Regions from separate parts of the Paraburkholderia youngii genome, predicted to be linked through region 2. Evidence: predicted binding sites of a transcription regulator. Region 2 holds the regulator's gene; the other holds the start of a gene.
What was found. The regulator LexA, encoded in region 2, represses DNA repair genes until DNA is damaged. The targets are predictions, from matches to a motif close to ACTGTATNNNNATACAGT.
Positions count from the first base shown of each region.

Region 1 (3,411 bases), 4.2 Mb from region 2:
AGCATGCGTTGATGCCTGTCGCGATTGCGGCGGCACATTGAAAAGCAAACGGCGCCTCGCGAGGCGCCGTTTGTTTTTGCCGCTGCTGTTGGTTGCCGCGTGCGCTTGCGGCCAGGGCCGCGTCAGCGCACGCACTCGAACTCACGCATACGCCGGCCGATGTTCGCCCGCGGTCTCGCCGAGATAGCGATGCACCGACAGATCGTCCGCGCGGATCGCCGGTTGCTTGCCCGACATCAGGTCGGCGAGCAGTTGGCCTGAGCCGCACGACATCGTCCAGCCGAGCGTGCCGTGGCCGGTGTTCAGGAACAGGTTCGGCACCGGCGTGCGGCCGACGATCGGCGTGCTGTCCGGCGTCATCGGTCGCAGACCGGTCCAGAACGTCGCCTTCGACGTGTCGCCGCCGCCGGGGAACAGGTCGTTCACCGAAAGCTCGAGCGTCTTGCGGCGCGCCTCGCGCAGCGATTTGTCGAAGCCGACGACCTCAGCCATGCCGCCGACGCGAATCCGGTCATCGAAGCGCGTGATCGCGATCTTGTAGGTCTCGTCGAGCACGGTCGACACCGGCGCGGCAGCCGCGTCGACGATCGGCGCGGTGATCGAATAGCCCTTCAGCGGATAGACCGGAATCTTCACGATGCCGTCGAGGAAGCGCGTCGAGTACGAGCCGAGCGCGACCACGAACGAGTCCGCGCGCACCAGTTCGCCGCCGCACTGCACGCCGGCGATGCGGCCGCCTGCCATCGCGAGCGCGTCGATCGGCGTGTTGTAGCGGAACTTGACGCCCAGTTGCTCGGCGAGTGCCGCGAGGCGCGTCGTGAACATCTGGCAGTCGCCCGTTTCGTCGCCTGGCAGGCGCAGGCCGCCGGTGAGCTTGTGCGACACCGCGGCGAGCGCCGGTTCGGCCTTGCCGAGTTGGTCGGCGCTCAGCAACTCGTACGGCACGTTGGCTTCCTGCAGCACGGCGATGTCTTTCGCGGCGCCGTCGAACTGCTGCTGCGTGCGAAATACCTGCAGCGTGCCACCGGTGCGGCCTTCGTACTGGATGCCGGTGTCGGCTCGCAGCGCCTGCAGGCAGTCGCGGCTGTATTCGGCGAGCCGCACCATGCGGCCCTTGTTTACCGCATAGCGCGGCGCCGTGCAGTTCTGCAGCATCTGCCACATCCATTGCAGCTGGAACGTAGTGCCGTCGAGGCGGATCGCGAGCGGCGCGTGCTTCTGGAACATCCACTTGACGGCCTTCAGCGGCACGCCCGGCGCGGCCCACGGCGACGCGTAGCCCGGCGAGATCTGGCCCGCGTTGGCAAAGCTGGTTTCGAGCGCCGGGCTGGCCTCGCGATCGATGACGGTCACTTCGTGACCGGCGCGTGCAAGGTAGTACGCGCTCGTTACACCGACGACGCCACTGCCCAAAACGACGACTCGCATAGCTGCTCCAGATGTCCAAAAATTGAGTGAGGGCAAGGCGCGTTTCGCTGGATTCGATCTGCTTCGATTCAACGAGCTGCAACGTGAGGTGAAATGCCGTCTGCCCAGTGTTAACCGCTATACTATTAACAGTGAAGCAGGTTTTGTTATCGTATTTTCATCATTTTCAGCAAAAACACTATGCGTACCCAGCGCCATCCCGTGCGGGCTCTCGATAAGCTCGATCACAAGATCCTGCGGCTGTTGCAGCAGGACGGCCGTATGGCGATGAAAGACCTGGCGGAACGGGTCGGTCTGTCGGTGACACCTTGCATCGAGCGCGTCAAGCGGATGGAGCGCGACGGCGTGATCACCGGCTACTACGCGCGCGTGAATCCGGCAGAACTGGGCGCGGCGCTGCTGGTGTTCGTCGAGATCACGCTCGATCACAAGAGCGGCAACATGTTCGACCAGTTCCGCCGCGAGGTGCAGAAGATCCCCGAGGTGCTCGAGTGCCACCTCGTGTCGGGCGATTTCGACTATCTGATCAAGGCGCGCATCGGCGAAATGGCCGACTACCGCAAGTTGCTCGGCGACATCCTGCTGCAGTTGCCGGGAGCGGTGCAGTCGAAGAGCTATGTGGTGATGGAGGAAATCAAGGAGACGCTGACGATCGCGGTGACCGACTAAAGTGCCTGATCGCTGGCGGGACTGGTCGCGCATCTCGCGGCACACGAAGTGCTCGACAAACGGCGCAAATACTGTATATTTATACAGGTGTTTTGCGCCGTTTTCTTTTGGCGCTTCGTGTTTGTGCTAGCTTTGCGTGGCCCGCCGTGGATGACCCCGACACCCCTGACATTCCCGAATTTCCGATCGCGCCGCCGGCGCCTCGCAAGGGGCGCGGTGCGGTCACGAACCTGCAAGGCCGCTACGAAGTCGACCAGCGCGAGGCCGTCGACGACGGCTGGCAGGCGGCCGACGAAGACTGCGAGCCGAAGCTCCTGCGCACGCAGGTGTTCGAGGAGCGCGCGAAAACCATCCTCACACGCAACGCGTCGCCGGACATTCCGTTCAATGTGTCGCTGAATCCGTATCGCGGTTGCGAGCACGGTTGCATCTATTGCTTCGCGCGGCCCACGCACAGTTACCTGGGGTTGTCGCCGGGGCTCGATTTCGAAAGCCGCATCTACGCGAAGATCAACGCGCCCGAGCTGCTCGAGCGGGAACTGTCGAAGAAATCCTATGTGCCCGAGCCGATCGCGCTCGGCGTCGCGACCGACGCATGGCAGCCGGCCGAACGCGACTTGCGACTTACGCGTCGGGTGATCGAGGTGCTCAGCGAGCGCAATCACCCGTTCGGGGCGATCACCAAATCGTCGCTGATCGAGCGCGATATCGACCTGCTCGCGCCAATGGCGGAGCGCGGGCAATTCATGGCCGCGATCACGATCACCACGCTTGACGCCGACATCGCGCGCACGCTCGAACCGCGCGCGGCCACGCCGTCGCGCCGGCTGCGCACGATCCGTACGCTCAGCGAGGCGGGCATTCCGGTCGGCGTCAGCATCGCGCCGGTTATCCCGTTCGTCACCGAACCGGACATGGAGCGCGTGCTCGAAGCGTGCGCGGAAGCGGGCGCCAGCAACGCGAGCTATATCGTGCTGCGGTTGCCGTGGGAGGTCGCGCCGCTGTTCAAGGATTGGCTGAGCGCACATTTCCCGGATCGTGCCGAGCGCGTGATGAACCGTGTGCACGACATGCGGGGCGGCAAGGATTACGACTCGTCGTTCTCGACCCGCATGAAGGGAGAGGGGTTATGGGCGGATCTGCTCAAGCAGCGCTTTCACAAGGCCGCGCGCCGGTTGGGGCTGAGCGGGCGTGACCGCGGCATTCTCGACATGTCGCACTTCCGCCGGATCGAGTCGCCGCGCGCCGGGCAGGCGAGCGCACCGGCGCGTGACAATCCGCAATTGAGGCTTTTCTAGCGCGCAGGAAGGCCTG
Region 1 is NZ_JAALDK010000001.1:543,107-546,517, forward strand. It holds gene G5S42_RS02555 (acyl-CoA dehydrogenase) at 1-1, shown strand, start outside; gene G5S42_RS02560 (D-amino acid dehydrogenase) at 142-1,428, opposite strand; gene G5S42_RS02565 (Lrp/AsnC ligand binding domain-containing protein) at 1,609-2,097, shown strand; gene G5S42_RS02570 (PA0069 family radical SAM protein) at 2,244-3,395, shown strand.
Region 1: a site for LexA is predicted at 2,168-2,185, ahead of G5S42_RS02570 (PA0069 family radical SAM protein). Genes of this name have one in related genera too.

Region 2 (3,411 bases):
CGGCGTCACGATCGACACGCCCGGCTTCACCAGATCGTCCCAATCCTTGATGTGCTTCGGGTTGCCCTTGCGCACCAGAAACACGATCGTCGACGTGTACGGCGAGGCGTTGTCCGGCAGACGCTTCTGCCAGTTCTTGTCGACGAGCCCCTTGTTCGCGATGGCGTCGATGTCATATGCGAGCGCGAGCGTCACGACGTCGGCCTGCAGACCGTCGAGCACCGAGCGAGCCTGCGCGCCCGAGCCGCCGTGCGACTGCTTGAAGGTGACGGCTTCGCCGGTCTTGGCCTTCCATTCTTTGCCGAATGCCTGATTGATGTCCTGATACAGCTCGCGCGTCGGATCGTAGGACACGTTCAGCAGCGTGGTGTCGGCGTGCGCGACGCCGCTTGCGCCCAACATGCCGAGCGTACCCACCGCGCCGACGGCAAGCGCCGTGATCAGTTTTCTGGTTCGAGCCGCGAGCCCCGTATGCCGATGGTTCATTTCAGTTTCTCTCCGCGTGATGGTCCGCTGATAAGCGTCTGGTGTTGTTTTGCGTCGCGGTCACGTGCACATGAGCGCTAACCGGAAGCCAGTCTATCGAAGGGCTTTCATCATTAAAAATAATGTTTCTTCATTTTTTAATGCCCAAAAGTGGTAACGGCAGACGCACCGGCTGTTCAGACGCCGAAATCGTCGCCATGTCGCCGATAAACGACGCCCCAGCGCGCCCCTTGCGTCGAACTTAAAGTAAAGCTTGAAATGCGCCGAATACTGTATAAAAATACAGTCACCTGTTCATACATACAGTGGCCATGACCAAACTCACCGCACGACAGCAGCAGGTTTTCGATCTGATCCGCCGCGCGATCGAACGCACCGGCTTTCCGCCCACTCGCGCGGAAATTGCCGCCGAACTCGGTTTCAGCTCGGCCAATTCCGCGGAAGAGCATCTGCGCGCGCTGGCGCGCAAGGGCGTGATCGAACTCGCGGCCGGCGCGTCGCGCGGCATCCGCCTGCTGTCCGGGCAGGAGGATGCGCCGCACCAGTTCACGCTGCCGCATGCGGGCCTGATGCAGTTGTCATTGCCGCTGATCGGCCGGGTCGCGGCGGGTAGCCCGATCCTCGCGCAGGAACATATCTCGCAGCACTACGCGTGCGACCCGGCGCTGTTCTCGAGCAAGCCCGATTACCTGCTGAAGGTGCGCGGCCTGTCGATGCGCGACGCCGGCATTCTCGACGGCGACCTGCTCGCGGTGCAAAAGCGCAGCGAAGCGAAAGACGGCCAGATCATCATTGCGCGGCTTGGCGACGACGTGACGGTCAAGCGTCTGAAGCGCCGGCCGAACGGCATCGAACTGATCGCCGAAAACCCCGACTACGACAACATCTTCGTGGAAACCGGCAGCGCGGATTTCGCGCTCGAAGGAATCGCGGTCGGGCTGATTCGCCCCAGCGAGTTCTGATCTTTGTTGCCGGAACGCTCGCGCCGGTTTGTCCGAACCAAGCCGCATTAACGCCCGCATTACGCCGCGCATTCAAGCCGCATCGTCTGGAGAGACTCATGGAACGCCTTGCCCGCCTGCTGCCTTTTCGCCAGTTCGGCCGTCTGCGCCATCTGCGCAAGCTCACGCCTTGCGCGCCGATCGACGCGCCCGCGGCGCGCACGCCGCCGCTGTTCGACGTGCCTGCCGAAGCTTCCGGTCTGCCGTCGTCGTTGCCGGCGTTTGCGCGCGTATCGCTGAATTCGGCGCTGAATATCGCGGAGCCCGCGCGCCGCGCTCCGGTGCGGGTCTATCATGGACCGTCGCGACTGATCATGGTCGGCACCGTCGACGCCGTATGCCGTATGATCGATCGTTGCATAGCCGACGAAGCCAACGTGCACGGCGCGGTGTTCGAAGCCTGAGCGAATTCTGAGCACGCATGCAATAAGCACTTCGGATGTTCAGAGATTCGCGTGGAATGGGATCGTTTCGACCTCGCCGTGGTCGACGTTAGATCATCACTGACGTGGAGTCCCATTCGATGACAATTCCGAAACGCACACAGGGCAGCGCCACCCGGCCGCTGCTGATCACGCTGATCGTGGTGATCGTGATTGCCGCGCTAGGCTTTATTTACGCGTCACCGTATCTCGCGGTGAACAATCTCAAACGCGCGGCAGACGCGCGTGACGTGCAAACCGTCAATCAGTACGTCGACTTCCCCGCGCTGCGCGATAGCCTGAAGCAGCAGGTGGGCGCCATGCTGACGCACCGGCTCGAAGCGGATGCCGGGAACAAGATGGCCACGATCGGCGCGGTGATCGGCGTGACACTGATCGGCCCGCTCGTCGATGCCTATGCGACACCCGACGGCGTCGCGGCACTGCTGAACGGCATGCCGCCGCGCGGCACACCGGGCGAGCAACCGTCAGCACCGCCAGCCGCGGGCGGAGAAGCGCCGGCCGCATCGGCCGCGGGCGACACCACCACGCACGCAAGCGCGCCGCCGCCCGGGCGCCAAAGCACGGCCGGCTATCGGAGTCTCAACGAGTTTGTGGTCACGTACCGGCGCGGCGAAGGCAACGCGAACTATTCGGCTATCTTCCGTCGCGAAGGGCTGGTCACGTGGAAGCTCGCGGCGATCAATCTGAACGAGTGAGGTTCAAGCCGTGAACTGAAGAGATGCGCGGGCTGGCCATTGGAGCCAGCCGCGTGTCAGGTTTGTTCGTATTACGCCGCGGCCGCCTGCTGCTGCTCCTGCGCGGACGAGCACGCCACCAGAATGCTGCACGACACGCGGTCGAGCAGCGGCGTGTTGCCCGCCCCCATCCACCACCTCGACAAACCGGTCCGGCAGCGATGTCCCACCACCACGAGGTCGACGTGCAACTCGTTGGCAAGATTGGCGATCTCGTCGATCGGATGACCGAATGCGAAATGCCCCTGCGCGTTCACGCCTCGCTCGGTCAGCCAGTTCACGCCCTCCTGCAGAATTTCGCGGGCCGTTTTTTCGAAGCTTCCGCAGGCCACATCGGTCAATAAGCCCGCGCTTTGCGCGATGCTGGAACGCATGTCTACTACCGACAGCAGATGCGTTTCCGCCTTCAGGTCCAACGCCAGATCGGCGCCGCAACGCAGGGCTTTGCGGCCTTCGCGCGAGCCGTCGTAGCACAACAGGATTTTCTGGTAGCTCGCCATCTGTCTTCTCCCATTCGCGCGGAAAGCGCGGTCTGAATCAATCATGGTGCGCCGCAATTCGGCTTGCAAGGGATGGAAAACGCTAAGTGCATAGTCGGTGCGTGCTGAAGCCGTCTGCACAAGCGTTGGGCCACCTGGAGCAGTGTTCGCACACGTTTGCGGCACCGCAAAAGTTCGTATGCGAACGCATCGCATCCCCATGCATTACGCGTTCCCGGACACCCGCTCGCGTCAGTGGCCGATA
Region 2 is NZ_JAALDK010000001.1:4,773,066-4,776,476, forward strand. It holds gene G5S42_RS21855 (sulfate ABC transporter substrate-binding protein) at 1-486, opposite strand, end outside; gene lexA (transcriptional repressor LexA) at 798-1,448, shown strand; gene G5S42_RS21865 (hypothetical protein) at 1,547-1,891, shown strand; gene G5S42_RS21870 (DUF2939 domain-containing protein) at 2,011-2,628, shown strand; gene G5S42_RS21875 (universal stress protein) at 2,700-3,167, opposite strand.